3 regions of the Vibrio sp. PNB23_22_6 genome follow, and region 1 is predicted to be linked to each of the others. Evidence: predicted binding sites of a transcription regulator. Region 1 holds the regulator's gene; each other region holds the start of a gene.
The links. The regulator MetJ, encoded in region 1, represses methionine synthesis genes. The targets are predictions, from matches to a motif close to TTAGACNTNTANANGTCTAA.
Positions count from the first base shown of each region.

Region 1 (6,162 bases):
GATAGTTCAGCAATATTTTGGTTTAAGGCATCGATATGGCCTGCATGCGTGTATCCCATCTTACTCTCCCTGTGACAACTCCGTCACTAAATCAAATCCCAAAACCGACGTTTGGACGTCCATATGTCTACAGAATGTATTGAATACGATTTAATGTCAACCTTGTGATTATGAATTTTTCTCAAGTTAACAATGAGGATAGTTCAAGTTTCTTTGCGGCAACTCCGTAACCTAACTCTGCAATTCAGTATGGCATTATCGAGACAATAAAAAACCCCGGAAGCAGTCCGAGGTTTTGTTATCGTTCGCAAAAATTGGCTTGGAATAATTTAAAACAAACCAGCTAGGCGATTAAGGTCGGATTGAATCGCGCCGGCGGTCACTTCACGTCCCGCACCAGGACCTCGAATCACTAATGGATTGTCTTTGTACCATTTGCTTTCAATCGCGAAGATGTTGTCACACGGCAGCAAGTTCGCCAGAGCATGCTCACGTGATAACGCTTCGACACCCACCGTTGCCTTGCCGTTGCGCTCTAAACGAGCGACGTAACGCAACACTTGGTCGTTTTTCTGCGCCTTGGTTAAACGCTCTTGCAGAATCTCGCTTAGGCTATCGCCTTGGTCGAAGAAAGCGTCTAGGCTCAATTCTCGCAATTCTTCTGGCACAAGGGATTCCACTTTCACACTCTCTGGTTCAATGTCCAAACCAGATTCTCGGGCTAAGATAACCAACTTACGCACCACGTCAGAACCATCGAGGTCAGAACGAGGGTCAGGCTCGGTCAAACCTTGTTGCCACGCTAAATCTACCAGCTCTACGAACGGTACTGAGCCATCAAACTGCTGGAATAACCAAGATAGTGTGCCGGAGAAAATGCCCGATAGCGCGACAATGTCATCACCGCTTTCACGTAAATCTCGAACGGTATGGTTAATTGGTAGACCTGCACCAACCGTCGCGTTGTACAACCAATGGCGGCCAATTTTAGCAAAGGCATTTTGTACTTGGTGGTAGTACTGGCTGTCAATCGAACCTGCGATCTTATTTGCGGAGATCAGGTGAATGCCTTGCTGAGCAATCTCAACATAACGTTCAGCTAACTCTTTGCTTGCCGTGACATCCAATACCACGGCTTCATCATAATGTTGAAGTTCCCCAAGTCGCGTTAGCCAACTCCCATCGTTGCAAATTCCCTCATCCTCAAAACGCTGTGCGACCACGGCCGCGTCAATGCCTTGATCATCAAACCAATACGTTTGGCTATCAACCACTGCAACCAAATCGAAGCTCATACCATGTCGCTTTTCTAGCTCTCTTTTTTGCGCTGAAAAAAGTCGTAACCAACTAGAGCCAATATTCCCCTTACCACACAGCGCAACCGCGACGCGCTTTTGGGCTTGGAATAACTGACTATGGATACCTTGCACGAGCTCTGCCACTCCTGCGCAACGTAATACCGCCACCAGGCTCAAGCCAGATTCAGTTTCAGAGATAAATTCAACTGGCGCGTGTTTTAATTGCTGATAGAAACCGAAACAGTGACTGGCATTTTTTGTCACCCCAGCGCCCACCGCAGCCAATAGGGAATAGCCTTCCTTGAGCTTGATTTCAGCTTCTACTGCTAGCTCTTGCAAGTACGTCAGTACTCCACTGGCAATTTCAGCTGTGTACGCTAAGCGCAGCGTTTGTTGATCCGATTGAGCTTCATACGCTAAAGGTTCTAGTTGAGCACGTTTTAGAGCCCGCAAAACCTCTTTCTGTGCACGTTCAAAGTCATGACCATGGAGAAAGGCTAACTGAACCAACAGCACTTCATCCAGCGATGTAATGATTTTAGCCCCTCGCCCCGAAGCCAATACACGCTCAATACGTGTCGAACCCGACTCTGGTTCATAGCTGCATTTAAGATTCAAATCCATTGCGCTCTGCGCAACAGGCTGAAGCGTTCGACTATGTAACACCGGAGCCGCCAAGCGAGCGAGTTCACTCGCTTCATCCAAGCGCAGCAAAGGGAGTAGACAAGCATCCGACACCAAACGAGGGTCTGCACTGTATACGCCTGGAACATCACTCCATATGGTCACCATACTCACTTCTGCCAGAGCGCCAATCACCGTTGCAGAGTAGTCTGAGCCATTCCGGCCAAGTAAGACCGTCTCGCCAGATTCATTTTGCGCCATAAAACCTGTAATAATGATTCGCTTGTGACTGTTCTGCGTAAGTACCGTTTTAATTGGTGGATAAGATCGTGCACAGTCTACTTCTGGTTGAGTCCCGGCATCAGCTCGTAAAAATGCTCGTGCATCCTGCGCGACTGCTGGCAAATCGTACTGTGATAACAAGGCAGCAAGTAAGCGTGAGGACCACACCTCACCATGCCCTAGCACTGCGGCTTTTTGTGCTTCCGTTAGTGGAGCCGACAACTCTGCTAATGTACTGAATTCATCTTGCAGAGAAGCAATTAATTGCACCTGCGCTTCGCCTTCCAGCAAAGCTTCCACCAACTCGGTTTGGAACTGTCGCAAACTTTGCAAGGCTTCATGAGCAATGCGGCCGTCTTTATCTAACCCTTCTAAAAAGTCAATAAGCCGATTCGTCGTTTTACCTGCCGCAGATACCACGACTAAATCATTCTCTGCCGAATACTCTTTAAGAATCCCAACCACACGTAAGTAGCACTCGGAGTTGGCTAGACTACTGCCTCCAAACTTGTGTAGCTGACGTTGTACCCTCATGACTTTCTCCCCCTAATTACTGCGCTGCTTTCGCGAAGGCTTGCTCAAGATCAGCAATCAAATCTTGTGCATCTTCAAGACCAACAGACAAGCGCAATAACTGTTGAGATACGCCCGCTTCTGCTAATGCCGTTTCCCCCATTGCACGGTGAGTCATGGAAGCTGGATGACAAATTAGACTTTCTACCCCCCCTAAAGACTCAGCTAAAGAGAACAATTCCAGCTCTTTCACAAATACTTTTAGCTGTTCAAACGAACCGGCGAATTCAAAGCTCAGCATTGAACCAAAGCCAGATTGCTGTCGCTTCGCAATATCATGACCCGGATGTTCTGGCAGGCTAGGGTGATAAATCTTCGCCACCAACGAGTGCGTTTGAAGATAGCCCAACACAGCGAGTGAACTTTCTTCATGAACTCGCATTCGGGCACCCAACGTACGAATTCCTCTTAATGTCATGTAACTATCGAATGGTGTTCCCGTCGCGCCAATGCAGTTCCCCCACCACGCCAACTCTTCAGCATGCGCTTCACTCTTAGTGATCACCACACCACCAATGACATCTGAATGCCCATTGATGTACTTTGTCGTTGAGTGAATCACAAAGTCTGCGCCCAGTTCTAAAGGCTTTTGGCACACCGGAGTCAAAAAGGTATTGTCGACCGCTACTAAAGCCCCCACTTTTTGGGCTTTTTCACATATAGCCGCGATATCCACCACGCGAACCAACGGGTTAGATGGCGTTTCTAACAAGATCAATTTGGGCTTTTGCTCAAGTGCAATATTCAGTGCCTGCTCGTCAGACTGGTCAACAAACTGAACCTTGAAATCACCTTTATTTGCACGAGTATTAAACAAACGATAGGTACCACCGTAGCAGTCATGTGGAGCAACAATGAGGTCATCAGGGCCTAAGAAAGCTGAAACCCAAAGGTTAAGTGCAGAAGTGCCACAGTTGGTTACCACCGCACCTTTACCAGATTCTAATTCATATAGAGCTTTCTCTAGTAAGCCTCGGTTCGGATTTCCTGAACGGGTATAATCGTACTGAGGAACTTCTCCAAAAGCGGGAAAGCCATAGTTAGTAGAAAGGTAGATGGGTGGAACAACAGCGTGGTACTGACTGTCTGACTCAATACCAGTGCGTACAGCAATGGTCGCAGGCTTATAGGTGCTCATGGGGGTATCCTTTCACGGCTGGTGACATCTGAGTGGGAATGCGCTATATCTAACCTATCTTATTCGATTGATTAACACTCTTCCCTGACTGTTAACCTCACTTTACTTGTCTAAAATTAGGACGTCAATACCTCCAGACGTCTATATGTCTTTGCTTATGGCGGTAAATGCAGCTAAAATCAGCACCTATATTTATTTTTCAACTTATTATATGAATGAAGGTGTGCAATGGCTGACTGGAATGGCGAATACATTAGCCCGTATGCAGAGCACGGTAAAAAAAGCGAACAAGTAAAAAAGATTACCGTATCTATCCCGCTAAAAGTTTTGAAAGTGCTGACTGATGAGCGAACTCGCCGTCAGATCAATAACTTACGCCATGCAACCAACAGTGAGCTGCTTTGTGAGGCTTTCTTACATGCTTACACAGGGCAACCACTACCAACGGATGAAGACTTACGAAAAGATCGTCCAGACGATATCCCAACGGAAGCAAAAGCGCTAATGACGGCAATGGGCATCGAATTCGAAGCATTTGACGAAGAATAATTGCTTACAAATTTGCCATCGTTCAGAAGCGGCATCGGGGCTCGTTTCAGAAACAATAAAAAAGGGACGCAATCGCATCCCTTTTTTATTCCAACGACTTTCTTCTATGAGATCGTTACTCTGCCATGTAATTTTCTGGTATTTCAATACGAGCAACACCTGAATCAACGGCAGCTTGAGCAACCGCTTTTGCTACGCGTGGCAACAAACGAGGATCCATCGGTTTAGGAATGATGTAGTCCGTACCAAATTCAAGCTTGTCCACACCTGCCGCTTTCAATACTGCTTCTGGTACTGGCTCTTTTGCTAGTTCACGAATTGCACCTACTGCCGCTAACTTCATTTCATCGTTAATCTCGCTTGCACGTACATCAAGCGCACCACGGAAGATGAATGGGAAGCACAATACGTTGTTTACTTGGTTCGGGTAGTCACTACGACCAGTACCCATGATCAAGTCATCACGCACTTCATGCGCGAGTTCCGGCTTGATCTCTGGATCCGGGTTTGAACATGCAAATACGACCGGTTTATCGCCCATTAGCTTCAGCGCTTCTGCTGGCAATAGGTTTGGACCTGACACACCCAAGAATAGATCAGCCCCTTCAATCACGTCTTCCAGCGTGCGCTTATCCGTATTGTTCGCAAATAACTGTTTGTATTCATTTAGGTCATCACGACGTGTATGAATCACCCCTTTACGATCCAACATATAGATCTTCTCACGCATTGCGCCACACTTAATCAACAGCTCCATACAGGCCACTGCCGCTGCGCCAGCACCAAGACAAACGATGGTAGATTCTTCAAGCTTCTTACCTTGTAACTCGATTGCATTCAGCATACCTGCAGCCGTAACAATCGCCGTACCATGTTGATCGTCATGGAATACCGGTACGTCACAACGCTCGATCAAGCGCTTTTCGATCTCAAAACAATCGGGGGCTTTGATGTCTTCTAAATTAATGCCACCAAAGGTATCGGCAATGTTTGCTACCGTGTCGACAAACTCATCAATAGTACGATGTTTTACTTCGATATCAATCGAATCCAACCCCGCAAAACGCTTAAACAACAGCGCTTTACCTTCCATCACAGGCTTAGAAGCCAGTGGACCAAGATTACCCAATCCTAGAATCGCCGTGCCGTTAGAGATCACCGCAACCATATTACCTTTCGCCGTATACTTGTAAACGTTATCGGCATTTTGCGCGATTTCACGCACTGGCTCAGCAACACCTGGGCTATATGCTAATGCAAGATCGTTCGCCGTTTCTGCAGGCTTGGTCAGTTCAACCGCAATCTTTCCTGGCGTTGGGTATGCGTGGTAATCCAATGCTTGTTGGCGGCGTTCTTCTTCTGGGGTCAGTTCTTGGCGAGTGTCTTCAGACATGGGTCGTTTCTCTTTTTATGGTTTTTGGGTAAGGGGGATAAATCTTAATGTATAGAAATCAATCTTCATAGGCAAGATTGCGAGCTATATCTTTAAAAAATGGGAAAATAAAAGAGATTAGACCAGACATTTGTACTTAATACCTGATTTAAAGGGTAGTAGTTGCTTCAAAAACATAAAAACGTAGAGCAAAGAGCAAATACTGGTAGCCCCAGTGGATTAAGCACTGCACTTTGGTGAGCTTATAAACCGTTCAAATACGTAATAAGGAGCGAGAAAATGAAATCGTGCGTGAGGAGATGTTA
Region 1 covers NZ_JBNFXP010000028.1:43,689-49,850, forward strand. Annotated here, with positions in the region: gene metF (methylenetetrahydrofolate reductase) at 1-59, opposite strand, end outside; gene ACVA54_RS17395 (bifunctional aspartate kinase/homoserine dehydrogenase II) at 330-2,738, opposite strand; gene ACVA54_RS17400 (O-succinylhomoserine (thiol)-lyase) at 2,755-3,915, opposite strand; gene metJ (met regulon transcriptional regulator MetJ) at 4,144-4,464, shown strand; gene ACVA54_RS17410 (malic enzyme-like NAD(P)-binding protein) at 4,580-5,857, opposite strand.

Region 2 (6,162 bases), on a different contig from region 1:
CATCCCAGTATTCGTAGGCTCTTCTAAAGAGCCAGAAAAAGGCGGTACATGGATCCGTCATCAAGTGGAAAGCTCACCTTTATTCCGTGCACTTGCTCTGCGCTGTAACCAAACCATGGTGACACTGCGCAGCGCAAACATGTTCCACGCCTACGGCTTCTTAGCGAAGGTATTTGAGATCCTAGCGAAACACAAAATATCTGTCGATCTGATCACCACATCTGAAATCAGTGTATCACTCACCCTTGATCAAACAGACACGTCAGGCGGTGCACCTCAATTACCACAAGCGGCACGCGAGGAACTTGAAGAACTATGTAAAGTAGAAGTGGAACACGACCTATGTCTTGTCGCTCTGATTGGTAACAATATGAGTGAAAGCAAAGGCTACGCGAAGCAAGTGTTTGGCACGTTAGAAGACTTCAACCTACGTATGATCTGTTACGGAGCAAGCCCACATAACCTGTGCTTCCTTGTCCACGAGTCAGTATCACGTCAAGCGATCCAAAAACTGCATACAGAGCTGTTTGAACAGTAAGAACGCTTTAACTCAACGATAAAACTTTAATTCACCAAGAAACAACAAGAGCTACACATCGCAGCCCTTGTTGTTTCTATCTGAGTCGATTAACCGTTAATGTTAGGACCTAACCACTTTTCTGCTTCGATCCTATCCCAACCTTTTCGATCAGCGTAGCTTTGTAGCTGATCCTCTTGGATCTGAGCAATCGCAAAGTAACGAGAATCAGGGTGCGAGAAGTACCAACCCGATACGGACGCTCCTGGGTACATCGCGTAATTTGTTGTCAGTGACATACCAATGTTTTCTTCAACATTCATCAGTTCCCATAGCGGTCCTTTCTCAGTATGCTCAGGGCATGCCGGATAACCCGGAGCTGGTCGAATGCCTTGGTATTTTTCACGAATCAGTTCTTCATTCGACAGCTCTTCATCCGCAGCGTAACCCCAAATCTCTTTACGTACACGCTCATGTAGGTACTCTGCGAACGCTTCTGCAAGACGGTCCGCCACCGCTTGGATCATGATGGCATTGAAATCATCACCTTGCGCTTTGTATTCGTCAGCAAGTTCACGCTCACCAATACCGCCCGTTACTGCAAAGGCACCAATCCAATCATGCTTACCAGACTCTTTCGGTGCAATATAATCAGACAAACAATAGTTGAAGCCTTTTGGTTTCTCTGTCTGCTGACGTAAGTTATGCAGCACTTTAGCAACGTTGGTGCGTGACTCATCTGTGTAAACTTCAATATCATCGCCAACACTAGCCGCAGGAAACAGACCACACATACCTCGTGCTTTCAGTAACCCTTCACGCTCAACGCGATCAAGCAACTCATTTGCATCTTTGTACAGACGCAGTGCTTCTTCGCCCACTTCTACATGGTCAAAGATTGTTGGGAACTTGCCGACTAACGACCAAGTCATGAAGAAAGGCGTCCAGTCGATATACTTACGCAAAGTAGCGACATCAAAATCTTCAAAAATGTGGATGCCTGGTTTAATTGGTACAGGTGGTGTATACGCCTCCCAATCAATCGCAACCTTATTAGCACGTGCGGCTTCTAAGGTGACAGGCTTGGTACGAGGCTTCTTGCGGTTATGTTGGTCACGTACGCGTTCGTAGTCTTCATCCAATTTTTCAACAAAAGCCGGACGGCGTTCATCTGATAGCAGTGATGTACACACACCTACCGCACGAGAAGCGTTATTTACGTATACTACTGGGTGTTTGTAGCTCTGCTCAATCTTAACGGCAGTATGCGCTTTTGATGTGGTCGCACCACCGATCAGAAGTGGAAGTTCAAAATCTAGACGCTCCATCTCTTTTGCGACATGAACCATTTCGTCCAGAGATGGCGTGATCAAGCCAGAAAGGCCAATAATGTCGACATTCTCTTCTTTAGCCACTTTCAGGATCTTTTCACACGGTACCATTACGCCAAGATCGATGATCTCGTAGTTATTACATTGCAGCACCACGCCAACAATGTTCTTACCAATGTCATGAACATCACCTTTAACGGTCGCAAGCAGGATCTTACCGTTGGATGAACCGGCTAGTTTTTCTTTGTTAATGAAGGGCTCAAGGTGAGCAACTGCCTGTTTCATAACACGTGCCGACTTTACTACTTGGGGAAGGAACATCTTGCCTTCTCCAAATAGATCGCCAACCACGTTCATACCATCCATTAAAGGGCCTTCGATCACTTCAAGTGGTTTGGACGCATTAAGGCGAGCTTCTTCAGTATCTTCTACGATGAACTCGGTAATGCCTTTAACCAGCGCATGCTCTAAACGTTTTTCTACCGTCCAGGTACGCCATTCAAGCGCAGAGGCATCATCTTCTTTTCCGACACCTTTATCTGCATACTCAGCAGCAATATCGAGCAGTCGTTCAGTTGAATCATCACGACGGTTTAGCACCACATCCTCGACCGCTTCACGCAGTTTGTCTGGAACATTATCGTAGATTTCTAGCTGACCCGCGTTAACGATACCCATATCCATACCATTTTTAAAACAGTGGTATAGGAACACCGCGTGAATCGCTTCTCGAACGTAGTTATTACCGCGGAAGGAGAAGGAAACGTTAGACACGCCACCAGAGATCATCGCATGTGGTAAATCACGTTTAATATCTGCAACCGCTTCAATGAAGTCAACTGCGTAGTTGTTGTGCTCTTCGATACCCGTCGCAACCGCAAAAATGTTCGGGTCAAAGATAATATCTTCCGGCGGGAAGCCCACTTCATCAACCAAAATGCGATAAGCATTGGTACAGATCTCTAGCTTACGCTCACGCGTTTCTGCCTGACCAACCTCATCAAATGCCATCACGATAACCGCAGCACCATATCGACGAATCAGCTTCGCTTGCTTAACAAACATCTCTTTCCCTTCTTTCAAAGAGATGGAGTTCACGATGCCTTTGCCCTGAATACACTTCAGACCCGCTTCGATCACTTCCCATTTGGAAGAGTCGACCATAATTGGAACTTTGGAAATTTCTGGCTCAGACGCACATAGATTTAGAAAGCGAACCATACTGGCTTCTGCATCCAACATACCTTCATCCATGTTGATATCGATGATCTGAGCGCCGTTCTCAACTTGCTGGCGAGCAACTTCCAGAGCCTCATCGTAGAGCTCTTCTTTGATCAGACGTTTAAAGCGAGCAGAACCGGTAACGTTAGTACGTTCACCCACGTTGATAAACAGCGTCTCATTTTCAATCGTAAGAGGCTCAAGACCGGACAAACGACACGCAACCGTAAGCTCAGGCAAATCACGAGGTTTCACACCTTCAACTGCCATTGCCATATGGCGAATGTGCTCTGGCGTCGTACCGCAACAGCCACCAATCAGGTTCAAGAAGCCACTTTCCGCCCACTCTTTAACATGAATCGCCATATCTTCTGGCGAGAGGTCATACTCACCAAAAGCGTTTGGTAGACCAGCATTAGGGTGTGCTGAGATAAAAGATTCAGAAATGCGAGAAAGGTCCTCTACGTAAGGGCGCAATTCATCAGGGCCAAGCGCACAATTCAAGCCAAATGAAAGCGGGTTTACATGACGCAGAGAGTTATAGAACGCTTCTGTCGTTTGACCGGAAAGCGTGCGACCAGACGCATCGGTAATGGTGCCGGAGATCATGACTGGTAACTCAACACCTAGTTCTTCAAAGACACTGTCTACCGCAAAGGCACACGCTTTCGCATTGAGTGTATCAAAGATAGTTTCAATCAGAATAAGATCAGAACCACCTTTAATCAGCGCACGAGTTGATCCGGAGTAAGCTTCAACGAGTTCATCGAAAGAAACATTACGGTAGCCCGGATCGTTTACATCCGGAGAGATCGAACAAGTACGGTTTGTCGGACCAAGAACACCGGCAACATAACGGGGACGACTAGGCGTCTTTGTTGTCCATTCATCGGCGACCTCACGAGCAAGCTTAGCCGCGGCGAAGTTAATCTCCTCACTCAGGCTTTCCATCTCGTAGTCAGCCATTGCAATAGAGGTTGCATTAAAAGTATTTGTTTCGAGAATGTCAGCACCCGCTTCGAGGTATGCGCTATGAATATCCTTAATCAATTGAGGCTGAGTAAGCACTAACAAGTCGTTATTACCTTTTAGGTCACAATGCCAATCTGCAAAACGCAAACCTCGATAGTCTTGCTCTTCAAGTTTGTAACCCTGAATCATGGTACCCATACCACCATCAATCAGCAAAATACGTTGTTTCAATTGAGCTTCTATCTGCTCTCTTACATTACTTCCCACAGTACAGCCTCATTCCTTTAATTATCTTCTCATCCTATCACACAAACAAAAGGAGTCTAGACGTCTAAAAATAGAATTAGTGATTATTTAGCGTCCATTTCAAGTTACAAAGAAATCACGAAAAAATGTTTGCTATTTAGCCAACATAGGCCGAGAATTTCCATTCATAAAAAGTTACAAATAGAGGGCTCTATGTCGGTCTATCATACTTTATGTTTCCTATCTGCCGCAGCAATTCTAATTGCCTTTATAAACAGCAAGATAGGAAAAATGCAAACCACCATAGCCATTACCGCAGGCTCAATGATACTTTCGCTCTTCATTCTCATCGCGGGTCAAAATGATTGGTTTCAGCTTACAGATATCGCAACACGAACCATCACTAGCATCGACTTTGAAGATTTTCTACTTAAGGGGATCCTAGGATTTCTATTATTTGCGGGTGGCTTAGGCGTCAAACTGCCTAACCTCAAAGACCAAAAATGGGAAATTACAGTACTTGCTCTAGGCGCAACTCTCTTCTCAACTTTCTTCATCGGTTTTGTTCTCTACGGTTTCTGCCTACTGATCGGTATTCAATTCAAGCTCGTCTACTGCTTACTTTTTGGCGCGCTTATTTCTCCAACCGACCCAATTGCAGTCTTAGCGATCGTCAAAAAACTTAATGCACCGAAGCGTATTTCGACCCAAATTGAAGGTGAGTCCTTATTCAACGACGGTTTCGGTCTAGTGCTCTTCGTGACCATATTTACCATCGCATTTGGAATAGAAGCACCGAGCGTAAGCAGCGTAGCATTACTATTTGTTCAAGAAGCAATTGGGGGTATTGTTTACGGCTTAGTTCTAGGGGTAATTTTTCACTATTTAATCAGTGCAACAAACGACCACTCAATGGAATTGCTACTCACCATAGGTGTTCCGACGGCAGGCTATGCCTTAGCCGAATATCTACATGTTTCCGGTCCACTGGCTATGGTGGTTTCAGGTATCATGATCGGGAATTGGACACGCTTTATTGGCTTCTCTAAAGAGAGTGAGGATCACCTTGATCACTTCTGGGAATTGGTAGATGAATTCCTAAACGGTGTGCTATTTTTGCTCATTGGTATGTCAATGCTTCTATTTGAATTCCACAAAGAAGACTGGATCATGATGGCTGTATCAGTACCACTTGTTCTAACTGCACGTTACTTGAGCGTCGCTATTTCCTATGTCGGCTTTAAACGCTTTAGAACATATAACCCTTGGTCAGTGAAGATCTTAACTTGGGGGGGATTACGTGGTGGCCTAGCGCTTGCTATGGCTTTATCTATTCCATCGGGTATTTGGGTCATTCCAGATAAACTCATCGACGTAAAAGAAATCATCTTAGTCATGACTTACTCTGTCGTCGTTTTTTCAATCTTAATTCAAGGCTCGACAATTACACCAATGATAGAAAAAGCGAAGCAAGCCGAAAAAGCATCTCAAGAAGCGTAGATTCCGCATTCTAAATTATCAGGCAGCCAAGTGGCTGCCTTTTTTATATTGTCCAAATAGAAAAATTTTAATTGGGATAAATGAGCAGTCTGGATCAGGGAATTACACTGAAAAATCGATTAGTTGGGGATGGCTTTTGTCGTTACTCTAATTACAAAGTTAAAAGCCTTAAGTAAGAATGTTCAGACACTGATTTGAACTGTAATGAGTTTGGCTTGAGATAAACGTACCTTAAACGTCAATAAGTGTCGAAAAATAGACGTTCGTCGTGATGAAGAACAAGATTTAGCATACTGGTGAGATGCGAGAAGAGGGAATTAGAAAGACAGAATATAAGCGTGAATGAGCTTAATTTATTACTGTTCTAGAACAGAA
Region 2 covers NZ_JBNFXP010000019.1:80,537-86,698, forward strand. Annotated here, with positions in the region: gene lysC (lysine-sensitive aspartokinase 3) at 1-538, shown strand, start outside; gene metH (methionine synthase) at 628-4,308, opposite strand; gene ACVA54_RS14875 (cation:proton antiporter) at 4,501-5,787, shown strand.
Region 2: a site for MetJ is predicted at 4,357-4,376, ahead of metH (methionine synthase). Genes of this name have one in related genera too.

Region 3 (6,162 bases), on a different contig from region 1:
TTAACCTGAACTCAGGTTAACTTATCCAATTGCTTTTGGTATTTTTGCTCCAATACTCTATTACCAGCTTCCCGCTCAAGCTCGACCATTAGTTGAAGAGAAGGTCGCTTAACGCCATACATTTGATTAAATCGCATTAAGCGAAGGCGTGCATCGGTGTAGTTTCCGCTATCAATCTCGAGCTTAGCTAATTGTAGAATCGATTTCGGGCGATGAGGATCATGATCAATAGCACGAGAGAAGTAGTATTTTGCCTTGTCTGGATTATTTGATTTTAACGCGCAGAACCCTGCGTTTTCATAACTTGCGGGAATGAGGTAGTAATAGGGCTGTTGGATCGCGCGATTGAACATTTGGTCTGCTTGTGGGAAATCGCCTCGTTTGCACAGGAAAGTCCCGTAATTGTTTAGAACATTTCCGTTATTGCTGTGTTGACGCAGGGAACGCTTATATATGTTTTCAGCTTTGCTATCTTCGCCCACCACCTCATAGTAATGGGCCATGGAGAGTTGTGCGCGGTAGTAGTTTGGCGCGTGCGTCAGTGCTTGCTGTAAGTTGTCGTGTGCCCGGATCATGCTACCACTGTTTAAATAACCAAGCCCAAGGGCAATACGGGATTCTGCCATAGTGACAGGATCGGCCTCAACGACTGGACCGTTCTCGTTTACTGTTACACAGCCGACGACGCCTAACTGACTGATCAGCAATAACGTACCAAGTTTTGTGAGCTTCATTTTTCATTCCCCATCCCTGAACCTTTTTGCATGATATGGATTACTAAACGAAAACCCATGCAGGATAAATGACAATGCGATCGGGCTTGCAAACTGGTATGAAAAAGCCGCCAACTGGCGGCTGAGTTCACAATCTCTAAATAACTTCTCTAATCATCTTTGGTAAAGGCGGACTCGCTGAAATGGTCGAGATCGTAAGGTGTTTGTTGGTAAACACAGTAGTTCAACCAGTTAGAGAACAGTAAGTGTCCGTGACTGCGCCAACTCGCAAACGGCGGGTTGTCAGGGTTATTGTTAGGATAGTAATTGACGGGCATGGCAGGTTCCATCCCTTCACTTAAGTCACGAATATATTCATTGTGTAGTGTATGAGAGTCGTATTCTGGATGACCAGTCACAAACACATTTCGTTTGTCTTTCGTGGTAGCCAAGTATACGCCTGCGACATCGGATGTCGCTAAGATATCAAGGTCGGTATGCGTTTCGAGAAACTCAAGTGAAAAGTCCGCATAGCGAGAATGGGGCGCTAAGAATGAATCGTCGAAGCCTCTCAACACAGGGTGGTAAGTGTTGTGAATTTTATGATGATATACCCCGGAGAGTTTTTCTTTGCGTGTTTTCTTCGGCAAATCGTAAAGCAGTTTTAAGCCGGCTTGCGCCGCCCAACAGACATAAAGTGTCGATGTCACATGGTCTTTCGCCCATTCCATGATGGTTTTGAGATGATCCCAATAGATAACGTCTTCAAACTGAACGAGGCCAAGTGGTGCTCCTGTGATGATCATACCATCGAAGTTTTTGTCTTTGACCATTTCAAATTGACGATAGAAAGTGTCTAAATGCTTTGTTGGGGTATTTTTACTCGGGCGGTTATCAATGCGCAGCAGTTCAACATTCACTTGCAGAGGGCTGTTTGAAAGCAGGCGCAGAAACTGAGTTTCTGTTTCAATTTTCTTTGGCATTAAATTGAGAATAAGCACTCGGAGTGGACGGATTTCCTGACTTGCCGCGCGGCTCTCGCTCATCACAAAGATGTTTTCTGTCCTTAAAACATCGGTAGCGGGTAGTTGATCTGGAATTCTAATTGGCACGGCTTTCTCCCTAAGCTTAACTTTAGACGTCTATACATCTAAAGTTAACGCAATTAATGCCGATTGTCGATACGCAAATGGCTATGATGCGTACGAAGGGGCTGTGGTGTGCGCTTCATGTTAAATCATCAAGTGTGATGGCTCCAATGTTTCTGATTACATCATATTGCAACGTTTGATTTGTATTTGGTGCACGTTATGAAAACAGACTACTATAATTTTATCATCCTGACAGCAGCTAGAAATTAAAGGCTCTTCGGTACTACGCTAGTATTAATATCGTCAGTGGAGGACGTTATGTTCGGTCTTTTTAAAAAGAAAGAGAAAATTCAGAGCATTGCTCAGCAAGTGCCTACGGTTTTATTGCGCTCATTTGGAGATAAAAGTACTTATACACCAGAAGAAATCGATCAGGCGCTTTATGAATTCGGGTATGACAAACACAATGACATTTGTCGATTTCACTATGCTTACGGTATGTTTACCTGTCAGGATAATTATGAGCGTCTAGGATTGACGGAAGAGCTTGGTAATTATGGGCACTTTCAGAGAGAAATAGGTAAGATGCTGCTCAATACGCCGGAGCCAATTGACATGCAAATCTATTTTGCTATCGCGCAACAGCAACAATAAGTCAGGGTTGGTTGAGGTATTTGTTCGAACATGAACGCCGCTTAGCTGGCAGAACATTATTACCTGCTAAAATTTGACTTACATCACCTTTTTATGTTCGGCCATGCGGATTTGCTTATCATGCGCTATTCAGAGACTCCGATATTTCATCGAGTATATATTTGATTGCGCGTTGATTGTTTATGTTCAAAATGCTTGTTGCCATGCCTCCTATGATTTCTTTGCCTCTTGCAATCGTATGTGAAGTGATTGCCACTTCTTATATTCCTAAGACCGAACAGTTCACTCAAATGATGCCAAGTAAGTTGGTACGAATTGGTTATGGCATTGCATTTTTCTTACTATCTGTCACCGTGAAAAGCATGCCTGTCGGGATCGTGTATGTTAACTGGACTGGGGTAGGAATTGTTCTGGTCGGGACAGTCGGTTATCTCCTTTATGGGCAAAAACTCGATTTGGCTGGCATTGTAGGACAGTGATAAACAGCAGGTATATAGACAAAAATGGTCTGTATTTACACAAAAATAAAGAGAAAGTTTGGGCGATGCTTCTCTATTGATGTAAACGTTAGTGTTGGTGAAAACTGCACAAAGCTAATACAGAAAAATATATCAATGAATGTGTATACCCAAGTAACCTCAAGATGCTTGGCTCAGTGAGAATGACTTGGTTTGAAGGCGAGGCAACAGAGGGAGAATATGGTCTTCCTGAAAGGAAAGGTCTGCCCTTATCATGATTACACCGAGCACTAGATAGCGGTGGAGTTTCAATCTTACAAGCGAGTGTTGGCTAAACCAATACCAAAAAAGATGAACAAACCACCACTGATATAGTTAAGCCATTTGCTGGTTTTTGATGCCGTGAGCATCGCTTTTACTTTGCTCGCGAAAAAAATCACAAATAAAAACCAACTTGCGACAATACAGGCTTGAAGCATACCTAACATCATACTTTGTTCAAGAATATGGGTAGGCTGAACGAATTGAGGAAAGATTGATAAGTAAAATAGCACGATTTTTGGATTGAGAAGATTCGTGAGTAACCCTTTTACAAACGCTTGCTTAAGTGTTTGTTTCTCGATTTTTCGGTCAAGCTTGAGCTTTTGTTCAGCCATCTTGAGCCCGCTTTTAAGATTGTTGAGACCTAGCCAGATTAAATAAGCAACCCCTATCCATTTGAATGCATTGAATGCCACGGCAGATTGAGAAAGAAGCAAACTTAGGCCCTTTGCGGAAATAAAAGCATGGATAAGAAAACCAAGCCAAATCCCTAGGATATTCGCAATGGCAAATCTGCGGCTTTGTGTCAGTGCAGTAAATAAGATGAGCAAAGCGTTTGGGCCGGGAATGACCGCGAGGAAGAAGACAATTCCGCCAAAGGCGAACAAGGTGTCGATGTTCATTCTTATTCCAATTGGTTAAAAGAATTGCGTCAGCAAACAAGAGGGCATAACTGTACACTTGGCAGTCTAGAAAAACAAACTTTTAGCGTGTGATTCTGCTATCCATATTGAGTTGATAAGAGCACTTCTATTTATTCTGACTTCTCCCTAACTAGCGGACTGATCCATGATGTCATTACTCACTTTGTGTGAAATCTGTACTTTTATGTCAATTTTGGAAACGACAGTCGGAGTTTGGGTAAGTTCTTATTGTGTCGTGTGTCGAACAAACATAGAATCCGCGCGCTTTAGTTTTTGTTATAAGCACAATCAATGATAAAAGTTTATTTTATCAAACATTTTATTTTTACCGTCCGACCACGGACTCGTCTGATGACCTATTCATGAATAAATATAACGCGCCCAAATTTAAAGCAGCATTGTTGGCACCACGCTACTGGGGAACTCTTACCATTATCGGAATAATGTATCTTTTTAGTCTTCTCCCATTTCATACGCAACTTGCTTTAGGTCGAGGGATCGGTCGTATTGCCATGCGTTTGATGAAAAAGCGTCAAGTAACCATTAGGCGCAATTTAGAGCTGTGCTTCCCAAAAATGGATGACAAAGAACGTGAGAAGATTTTAAAAGATAACATTGATAATTCGGGCATTGCGCTGTTTGAAACTGCAATGGCTTGGTTTTGGTCTGATAGAAGGATAAATAAACACGTTACTATCGAAGGCATGGAGCATATTGAGGCCCTTGAAAAGCAGGGTAAAGGCGTGTTGATGTTGGCTGTGCATTCCATGAACTTAGAGCTAGGCGCGAGAGCGTTTGGTATTAAAAAATCAGGAACAGGCGTGTACCGACCAAACAATAACCCTTGCTTTGACTATTTCCAGTACCAAGGGCGTTCTCGCTCAAATCGTACTTTGATTGACCGTAAAAACGTGAAAGGTATGTTTGAAGCACTGAATACGGGTCAACGTGTTTGGTACGCTCCTGATCATGATTATGGTGTTCGTCGTTCAACGTTCGCACCATTGTTTGCGGTATCAAAAGCATGTACGACAACGGGAACCAGCTTATTGGTAGACCAGACAGATTGTGCGATTGTTCCATTTACGATGGTGAGAGGTGAGGATGGTCATTACACCTTAACGATCAGTGCGCCTGTTGACGGCTTCCCGAAAAACGATCCTGACCAAGCGGCGGTATTCGTGAACAAGATTGTCGAAAAATCGATTTTAGCTAGCCCAAGTCAGTACATGTGGCTTCATCGCCGTTTTAAAACTCGCCCGGAAGGCGAAATGTGTTTGTATAAGCCTTGCTTAGCACCAGCGATGTAATTCGATAGCCCAGAGTTTAACTCTGGGCTTTCTTTTATCAGCTATAATTTGCCAAACTCGTTACGGTATCAACATAACCTCAACTTACTTGGTTAAGCGATAGTCGCAGGAGGCATGATGAGATTGTTCTTTGCTTTAACGTTCGATGCTTCAGCAAAGGCGAAGATTAGACAGGCTCAAGAGATACTGGCACAGAAACGGTCATCTGGTCGTAAGACGCGTGCGTCAAACTTCCATATTACCCTAGCATTTATCGGTGAAGCGACACATGAAGAAATGAACAAGCTCGTGAGAATACTTCAACAAGTGATCACGCGCTGTGAATACGTGGTCGTTGACCACTATGGCTCATTCCGCCAGAGCAGTGGGCAGCTGGCTTGGCTAGGTATCTCAGAGAACCCTGAACTCGGACGGTTGCAAAATGAGCTAAGACATAAATTGACGAAAAATGGATTTATAACGGAGTCACATAAGTATCTTCCGCATATCACGATAGCACGCCATGTAGATAGGCATGTACGATTGGACCATCTACCTATTATATCACTTCACCTTCCAATTAATTCTATAGCACTGATGGAAAGTAAGTTCGTTGGAGGGAAATTGGTCTATCACGTAATTGATGAGCTCTTATGTTAGCGGTATTTGTCATTGCCCTCAGCTAGCGCAAGGGCTACCTGAGGAAATTTTTAGCCTTTAGTTTTCGTCTTTTTGGGCGAGGTTAGTCGCTAATTTTTCGGCAATTAATTGAAAGGTATTAAGCTCTTCATTCGATACATCGTTCGCCATTTTACGCAAGATCTCATCATCAATGGTTTTGATTTGTGTTAGGACTGCATTACCTTTTTCAGTGGTTAATAAACATTGACTGCGCTTATCTTCTGGATTTGGTCTTTTTTCAATAAACCCCTCTTCAAGTAGTGTCTTAATGAGGCGCGTAACTTGAGCTTTATCTCTATCAAGAACGCTCA
Region 3 covers NZ_JBNFXP010000004.1:52,140-58,301, forward strand. Annotated here, with positions in the region: gene pilW (type IV pilus biogenesis/stability protein PilW) at 12-734, opposite strand; gene metA (homoserine O-acetyltransferase MetA) at 884-1,825, opposite strand; gene ACVA54_RS04735 (hypothetical protein) at 2,123-2,458, shown strand; gene ACVA54_RS04740 (DMT family transporter) at 2,641-2,937, shown strand; gene ACVA54_RS04745 (LysE family translocator) at 3,231-3,860, opposite strand; gene ACVA54_RS04750 (LpxL/LpxP family Kdo(2)-lipid IV(A) lauroyl/palmitoleoyl acyltransferase) at 4,244-5,191, shown strand; gene thpR (RNA 2',3'-cyclic phosphodiesterase) at 5,306-5,830, shown strand; gene ACVA54_RS04760 (MarR family winged helix-turn-helix transcriptional regulator) at 5,888-6,162, opposite strand, start outside.
Region 3: a site for MetJ is predicted at 1,848-1,867, ahead of metA (homoserine O-acetyltransferase MetA). Genes of this name have one in related genera too.